2 regions of the Pseudoalteromonas sp. SG44-8 genome follow, and region 2 is predicted to be linked to the other one. Evidence: predicted binding sites of a transcription regulator. Region 2 holds the regulator's gene; the other holds the start of a gene.
What was found. Region 2 encodes sigma-54, which starts transcription at its own class of promoters, with help from an activator protein. Its sites were predicted from a motif close to GTTGGCACGNNNNTNGNNT; they were not measured.

Region 1: H5163_RS05040 (DUF3192 domain-containing protein) is a predicted target of sigma-54. The motif match lies at 2,986-3,004, and genes of this name have one in related genera.

The regions. Positions count from the first base shown of each region.
Region 1 is NZ_JACJEQ010000004.1:75,412-80,029, forward strand. Features, by position in the region: gene H5163_RS05030 (PAS domain-containing hybrid sensor histidine kinase/response regulator) at 1-1,609, shown strand, start outside; gene H5163_RS05035 (diguanylate cyclase) at 1,578-2,492, shown strand; gene H5163_RS05040 (DUF3192 domain-containing protein) at 2,559-2,939, opposite strand; gene H5163_RS05045 (D-2-hydroxyacid dehydrogenase) at 3,103-4,047, opposite strand; gene zntR (Zn(2+)-responsive transcriptional regulator) at 4,149-4,562, shown strand; gene H5163_RS05055 (SO_0444 family Cu/Zn efflux transporter) at 4,546-4,618, shown strand, end outside.
Region 2 is NZ_JACJEQ010000036.1:23,437-28,054, reverse strand. Features, by position in the region: gene lptC (LPS export ABC transporter periplasmic protein LptC) at 1-518, shown strand, start outside; gene lptA (lipopolysaccharide transport periplasmic protein LptA) at 508-1,041, shown strand; gene lptB (LPS export ABC transporter ATP-binding protein) at 1,038-1,763, shown strand; gene H5163_RS18895 (RNA polymerase factor sigma-54) at 1,830-3,326, shown strand; gene hpf (ribosome hibernation promoting factor) at 3,355-3,642, shown strand; gene ptsN (PTS IIA-like nitrogen regulatory protein PtsN) at 3,647-4,099, shown strand; gene rapZ (RNase adapter RapZ) at 4,287-4,618, shown strand, end outside.

The DNA.
Region 1 (4,618 bases), on a different contig from region 2:
ATTAGATTTAGTTGATTTTGCTGTAGTTGCACTTGTTGACAGCTGCGAGAGTGTATTAATAGGGCTCTGCCAGCAAAAAGAGTTGGCTTTTAATATCGATATTGATCCGCTAATTGCTCCGCAGTTAGTCGGCGATTACATTCGCTTACAGCAAGTGCTCGGTAATTTACTAACCAATGCCGTGAAATTTACTGAACATGGCAGTATCACTTTGAAAATAACAGCCGTTGAATTGACGCCAACACAACAAACCCTGTGTTTTAAAGTGATCGACACCGGGATCGGTATTGATAAAGCTGATCAGAGTCGATTATTTGACGCATTTACGCAAGGCGACGAATCACTCACTCGTACCCACCAAGGCGTTGGTTTAGGGCTTGCTATAGTCAAACACGAAGTGGCATTAATGGGAGCTGAAATTAAAGTTGTCAGCAATAAAGGCCAAGGCAGTGAGTTTTTCTTTACTATAACCTTTAATGTTGCCGCTCAAATCGATCCTATCGTCTGGCACAATACTTTAGTGATTCATTCTGAGCGGGGAATTAATTTACCTACCGCATTAGCGCCATTAAAACAGCTAGAATTTTCTGAGTTAGCTGAATTAACAGACCACGCTGTATTAGCAGATTATCAGCGGATCATCATTAATGACGTTGATCTACCGAGAGTAATAACGCGAGACAATATAAAAACAGCATTGATGAGTAATAACACGCAGCTTTATGTTGTTAAAAATGCTCCAAATACTCCGCTGCCTACTCTTAAAAGTATGCAAATGTGCAGCGTGAAAAGTTCTGCATTAGTACAACGAATACAGCAAGTTGAGCCGATATCTAAACGCCCTGATGTAAATCTGACAACGGCAGAGAGTAAACTCAACGTTGCGGGCTTACTAGTGTTAGTTATTGATGATAATCAGCTTAATTTAGATATTATTAGTAATATTTTAAGTCAAGCACATATTAATGTAATGACAGCAACTTCGGCGATGGCAGGGATAGATTTGGTTGCACAAGTCATGCCTGATCTGATCTTAATGGATATTCAAATGCCAGAAGTCGATGGGTTACAAGCAACCGCTTTATTGCGACAAAGTTATGAACAACAGCAATTACCTATTTTTGCGCTAACTGCGCATTGTGAAGCAGCTGACGAGCAACGCTCACTTGCCGTAGGTATGAATAAACATTTAACAAAACCAGTGGTTGCAGCAACGTTATTAGCGGCGATCAATGAACTACAAATTACCGGCGCTGTTTTTTATAATCATTCTTTTGCATTAGAACAATTCTCGGGTAATAATGATTTATTGCAGATTATGTTGGATAAACTTGCTAAGTTGTGTGTAAGTCATCTGCAGCAATTAAAAGTACCGATGCAAGCAAAAGCTTTGGAACGGTTAGTGCATAGTATTAAAGGTGTGTCAGGAAATCTTGGCTTTAATCGCCTAAGTGCTACCGCTCAGCAATTAGAAAGTAGACTACGCAAGACACCAGACGTAGGGCAAATATCCCTGAGTCAGTTAGAGTTCGAACTAGCACAAGTAAATAGATATATTCAAATACAAGGCTCAGTAAATGTTGAAGAAAGCCAAAATACTGATCGTTGATGATGACCCATTAAATCGATTGGTGTTGGAAAAAACATTAGCGAATGATCACGAAATATTTTTAGTTGAAAGTGGTGAAAAAGCCCTGACATTTGTTAAATCAACTGCGGTTGACTTAATTATACTCGATATTGTAATGCCTGGCATTAATGGCTATGAGGTATTAATTCAGTTAAAAGAAAATTCAACTACGCACGCTATTCCAGTTATCTTTATTTCAGCTAATACAAGCCATGATGATGAAGCAAAAGGGTTTGAATTAGGCGCAATGGACTATATTGCTAAGCCATTTAGTCCCGCAATAGTACGTGCACGAGTGCGAAATCAATTATTGATTAAGCAAAAAAATGATTTGTTAGAAATGCTCGCCTCCATTGATGGGCTGACAGAAATACCTAATCGGCGTTATTTAGATGAAAGCTTATCGCGAGAATGGCGTCGCAGCCGTCGAGCTGGTACACCGTTATCGGTGCTATTAATAGATATAGACCATTTTAAGCGTTATAACGATTGTTACGGTCACCGTGCCGGGGATGACTGCCTTAAACGTGTTGCACATGCATTAGTTGCAGCGTGTGAGCGTGGCACTGACTTTGTTGCGCGCTACGGTGGAGAAGAATTTGCCGCAGTGTTACCCGATACCAACCAACACGAGGCATTAAAATTTGCTAATAAACTCAGAGATGCTGTTAATACGCTAGCTATCCCGCATAAAGCATCACTCAATGCCGCTCATATTACGATAAGTATTGGGGTTGCTACAACTGAGTTTGGTCAAGTTTATTCTGAGCATATATTACTTGAAGAAGCCGATTTAGGTTTATATCAAGCTAAAGATAGTGGCCGCGATAAAATTATCGCTCGAGTTATTGACGCAAGTTAGTAAAGTCAGTTATTACAGCAAATAAAGAGTGAATATGCTCCACTCTTTACTGCTTTAGTTTTGTGTCTAAATGGCGCTAAGTGAATTATAAATACTATCACCCACACCAATCAGTTTCTCGTTTTTAAAGACCAGTGGAGTACATTCATCTTTTGTCATTTTTCCGTCAGAGTGAATACTGTGGGTGGCATAAAATAGTACTTGGTATACATCACCGTCTTTTTTTAATAATTCTGTAAAGTCGGGAGTTTTTAATTTATTTAATACATTTTGATAGCTGGTATCTAAAGTGAGCCCTGAGATGCTTTCACGATTAAATTGATGATGTTCTTCCCAGCTTGAACTATTACCAGCCCAGTGTGTTTGTGCTTCACCATCGGATACTGCAATTACACAACCAGTAAGAAGAGGGGCTGCAAGCGCGGCAATTAAAAGTACTTTTTTCATTATTTTATCCTGGATACTAAATATTGATTTTAATTTATCTATTAGCTAGCAAAGAACTAGCCAATATTTTATGTTATTTAAAATCAATGAATTAGATTTTTTTGTAAGGTGGTGCATTATATTTAACCACCTTTTATAGCGTGACTAACTAAAAGTTAGTTGATTAGACCAGTCTATTTAAACTTTCACCTTGGCTAAATGCGCTAATATTTAAGCTGACTTGCTTTACTAAGCGAATGATTGACTCTTCACTGGCCCATGCAATATGTGGAGTCAGTATTAAATTATCACCACGATAAGCGGCCAATGGATTATCCTTCGCAGCTGGTTCTTTACTTAATACGTCAAATCCCGCTCCTGCAATTTGGTTATTGCTCAGTGCGTTGGCTAAATCAGCTTCATTAACGATACCACCGCGCGCGGTGTTAATTAAAATGGCATTGGGTTTCATCATAGCAAGTTCAGCAGCACCAATCAGATCACGACTTTCATCGGTTAAAGGGCAGTGTACACTAATAATATCAGCTGTTTTTATTGCTTGGTAAAATTCTGTTCGGCCCTCTCTAGTTACTTGGTTTTTACGCTCACTGATAACTACATTGGCACCAAAAGCACGTGCAACATCCGCAACAGCTTTACCAAGCGAACCATAACCGATAATTGCCAGAGTTTTACCTCCTATATCATTAAAACGGTAATCAAGGCGGCAGAACATCTCGCTTTGTTGCCATAACCCTTGTTGGCAATCAGCAATGTAGCGGTGAGTATTACCCAGTAAATTTGTGATCAGTGCAAAGGTATGTTGTACAACCGAAGGTGTTGAATACCCGGCCACATTGGTAACGGCAATGCCAAACTCTTTAGCGGCGACTAAATCAACATTGTTAGTGCCAGTTGCGGCTACACATATGAGCTTTAATTCAGGGAGTTTTGCCAGTGTTTCGCGATTAAGTACCACTTTATTGGTGATCAAGACATCAGCGCCTGCACTATGCGCTAATACTTGTGCTGGACTGGTTAGTGAATAACTAGTGAAGTTGCCAAGTTTTTGAAAAGGTTCAAGGGATGTGCCTGCAAGCGTAGCAGTATCGAGAAGAGTAATATTCATGAGCTTTCCTTCATAATAAAAATTTATAAATGCTGGACCTTGGTGTGTACTCTAAGGTTTATACTCAGCATCAGTTGATAATATGTTAATTGGAGACGGTGATGAAAATAGGCGAATTTGCCAGTCAATTAGGTGTCTCTACAGATACCCTAAGGTACTATGAAAAGCATGCTTTGTTAACGCCTTCAGCGCGAACGCAAGCAGGTTATCGAGATTATAGCCAAACCGATCTTAAGCAAATGATGTTTATTTTGCGCGCTAAAAATGTTGGCTTTAGCTTGGCTGAGATCAAAGAACTATTACAAATTAAATTTAAAAAACATCAGCATTCTTGCCATGAAGTTAAAAACTTAACAATACAAAAGCGTGACTTAGTCGCAGAGCGTATTGCTGAATTAACACGTTTTCATCAATCATTATCCGTGTTAGCTGATAAGTGCTGCGGAGGCAAAGAGCCCGCAGATAACTGTTCGATATTAACCACTTTGGAGGACATTGATGGACTTAATCAATAATTTTTGGCAGTTATTTTTATTATCTGCACCTTGGTTAATGCTCGGTTTATTAATAG
Region 2 (4,618 bases):
TCGGCTGTATGGTATGGCTGTGGTATCCGTATTTTTATCAAAGCACTGCCATAAAACAAAACCAAGAAGATATAATAGCAAAACCTGATTATACTGCGGTGGCATTAAAACAAACCGCGTTTGATGAACAAGGTAAAATTAGCCACAAAGTAACAGCTGCAAAAATGGAACTTTACCAACAGTTAGGGTTTACTTACTTTGAACAACCTATTTTTACACTCTATAATCAACAGCAAACGTGGCAAATTAATGCCGATGAAGCCACCCTATATGAAAATCATCAATTAATTTTAGAAGGTAATGTGGTTGCTAAAAACCTGACCAATAATGCCATGATTGAACATATAAACGCAGATAATATTCAGGTTGATATTGAACTACAAACCATGAGTTCAGAACAACCAGTTGAATTAATCGGACCAAATTTAAAGATCACTGGGCGCGGCCTCCATGCCGACTTAAAAGCCGAAGTGGTAGAACTAATTAACCATACGCGAACCATATATTATGACCAATAAATTTGCTCACTTGCTTGTGATACCAAGCTTATTCATTGCCTTTGCAAGCTTTGCTGAAAATACGGCACCACCTGCGGATCAAGTCTCTATCAGTGCTGAAAAGCAGCTTGCCCAACTGAAAGATAATATCGGTATTTTTGAAAAAAATGTTGAAATCATTCATGGTAACCGCCGTATCAAAGCGGATCGACTTGAAGTCCATAAGCGCGAAGATTTAGGCAATAACAAACAATTGCTTGTTGCAACTGGTAACCCTGCTTACTTTGAAGAAAAACAAACTGATGGCACAATAATGAGCGCCAGTGCTGATGAAGTCCGTTACGATGTCGCCAAGCGCTATTTAACTTTAATTGGTAATGCACAAGTCACTCAAGCAGGTCAAAAAATTAATGCCAAAAGCATTACCTATGATATGGACCAACAGCTGATCAGTGCTGAAAAAGGCGCAAGCTCAAACGATCGCGTACACACTATTTTGGTACCTGTTGACAGTAAAAAAGACAAACCTAAAGGGCAGCCATGAGTATATTAAAAGCTGAATTTTTAGCAAAAAGCTATAAAGGTCGCCAAGTTGTAAAAAGCGTGGGTTTAGAAGTTAGCGCAGGCAGCATTGTTGGCTTACTGGGTCCTAATGGCGCAGGTAAAACCACCACTTTTTATATGATTGTGGGTTTAGTACCTAGCGACAAAGGTAAAATAAGTATTGATGATAATGACATCACTTTACTGCCAATGCACAGTCGCGCACGGTTAGGGATTGGCTACTTACCACAAGAATCATCCATCTTTCGTAAGTTAACTGTTTATCAAAACCTGATGGCTATTTTAGAAACTCGTAAAGAGCTGAATAAACAAGCCAGAGAAGAAGCACTAGACAGCTTACTTGATGAGTTTAGCATTCAACATATTCGCGACAGCCAAGGTATGGCATTATCTGGTGGTGAACGTCGTCGAGTTGAAATTGCACGCGCTTTAGCCGCAAATCCAAAATTTATCTTACTTGATGAGCCTTTTGCTGGCGTTGATCCTATTTCAGTGTTAGATATAAAGAAGATTATTGAACACCTTAAAAACCGTGGTATTGGCGTACTTATTACCGACCACAATGTACGAGAAACCCTTGATGTTTGTGAAAAAGCCTACATAGTTTCTCATGGGGAGTTAATTGCATCAGGTACCCCTGAGCATGTACTTGCCGACCAAACAGTCCGCGATGTTTACCTGGGCGAGCAATTTAGGCTATAAAGCCACGCTCGGCTAAGTATCTGCTAGACTTAACGATGATAACAATAAAAGGATTGTTAGAGATACATGAGGCAATCACTCCAGCTGCGCATGGGCCAGCAACTTACAATGACACCACAGCTGCAACAAGCAATTCGCTTATTGCAACTCAGTACATTGGATCTCCAGCAAGAAATTCAAGAAGCACTCGACAGCAATCCATTGTTAGAGCTAGAAGAGCATGAATATTCAGACGACACGGCTGGTAAAAACGAACAAAAACAAGACAACGATGACTTAACTGTTAGTGCATCAGCAGACGACAAGCCCAGCGAATATGAACAAGAAAGTAGCGAAGCATTAAGTAAAGAGACTTTAAGTGACGAAATGGCTATGGACGTCACCTGGGACGAATACATGAGTGCTGCGCCAAATACGTCATCCGGCCCAATGCCTGAAGATGAGTCAATTTATCAAGGTGCTTCAACTGAAACCCTGCACGAATATCTGATGTGGCAATTACAGCTCACACCTTTTAGTCCAACCGATGAAGCTATTGCCATTGCGATTGTTGAAGCTGTTGACGATTCAGGTATTTTAACCTTGAGCTGCGAAGACATCGCAGAGAGCTTAAATCAAGGTAATAACGAAGAAGAAATCGAACTAGACGAAGTGCAAGCAGTGTTAAAACGCATTCAGTTATTTGACCCTGTTGGTATTGCTGCGCGCAGCCTACAAGAATGTTTATGTATTCAATTAAATCAATTTGATCCTGCAACTCCTTGGATTAGCGAGACTAAAATGATTTTAACTGATCATATCGATTTATTAGCTAGTCGTGACTATCGCACTTTGATGAAAAAGACTAAGCTTAAAGAAGATGAGCTGAAAGAAGTAATGACATTGATCCACAGCCTTAATCCAAAGCCTGCGGATACTATAGTACGCGAAGAATCAGAGTATGTTATACCTGATGTTTCGGTGAAAAAAATTAAAGGTCGCTGGGTGGTTGAACTTAATCCAGACAGCATGCCAAAAATTAGAGTGAACAGCCAATATGCGGCAATGTCACGCTCAGTAAAATCAAGCACTGACAGCCAATTTATACGTTCGCATTTGCAAGAAGCTAAATGGTTTATTAAAAGCCTAGAAAGTCGTAACGAGACGTTACTCAAAGTAACTAACTGCATTGTAAAACAACAGCAGGGATTCTTTGAGCATGGCCCTGAAGCAATGCGACCTATGGTACTAAACGACGTTGCTGAAATGGTTGAGATGCACGAATCAACAATCTCTCGCGTAACGACACAAAAGTACATGCATACCCCCCGTGGTATTTTTGAGTTAAAGTATTTTTTCTCAAGTCATGTAAGCACTGAGAACGGCGGCGAATGCTCTTCGACAGCTATTCGAGCATTGATCAGAAAATTGATCAGTGCAGAAAACTCAGCGAAACCATTGAGTGATAGTAAGATTGCAGATATATTGGCAGAGCAAGGTATCAAAGTAGCTAGACGGACTATTGCAAAATACCGCGAGTCGCTGGCTATTCCACCGTCAAATCAACGTAAAAGTTTGATTTAAGGCGTAAAATCACAAGAGGAAAATGCTTATGCAACTAAATTTAACTGGTCGTCACGTAGAAATTACTGATTCATTAAGAGACTATGTAAACAATAAGTTTGCCAAGCTTGAAAGGCATTTTGATCATATCAATAATGTCCATGTTATTCTTGATGTAGAAAAACTAAGCCAAAAAGCAGAGGCCACATTACATGTCAGTGGCGCTGAATTATTTGCCTCGACTGAGCACCAAGACATGTATGCAGCTATTGACGGACTAATCGATAAACTTGATCGTCAAGTAATTAAACACAAAGAGAAGCACGCTCGACACTAACACTATGAAATTAAGCTCACTTATTTGTCAGGACTGCAGTAAAGCTGCGGTCCTTTTTAATAGCAAAAAACGGATCATTGAATTTATAAGCCAATTGGCTCATGAACAGCTCCCTCAGCTATCACAACAAGAAATCCTCAACGCACTACTGTCGAGAGAAAAACTAGGTAGTACGGGTATTGGTCGTGGTATTGCTATCCCTCATGGCCGTATGAGTGGTGTTGAAAACCCGCTAGCAATAATTTTAGTGAGTGAATCACCGGTTGATTTTGATGCGATTGATAATCGCCCAGTTGATATATTTGTAGCCCTCATCGTACCAGATGGTGACAGCCAACTTCATTTGAAGACGTTAGCCACAATTGCTGATAAACTCAATAACAAAGATTTTTGTAAACAACTACGTAGCGCAAAAACAGACCAAGATTTGTATCATGTAATTGCAGCTCAATCGTAGTCATACCAATTGTATTGTATTGAATTAGAGAGTAATTATTGCAACAGGAAAATAGCTCTAGAACAAGGTGGAAATTATTTATATAGTTGTTCTATATAAATAATTTTAAACAAAGTTAGTGGGTTATTTAACAAGCAAGAATGAGCATGTTTTTAATAAAATTGGTATTAAATGAAGGAGAATTTACATGGAGTTAATCATCATCAGTGGGCGTTCTGGCTCAGGTAAATCTGTTGCTTTACGTGTAGTAGAAGATCTTGGCTATTATTGTGTAGATAATATTCCAGTTAACTTATTACCGTCATTAGTACGCAGTGTCTCTGATAATTACGACAAAATTGCCGTCAGTATCGATGTTCGTAATTTACCGAAAGAGCAGGAAGAATTTAACGACATTCTTGAATACTTGCCTGGTTTTGCAAATCCGACGCTATTTTATTTAGACAGTGATGATCAAACCCTGATCAAACGCTTTTCTGAAACCCGCCGCTTACACCCATTATCTTTGGATTCTTTGCC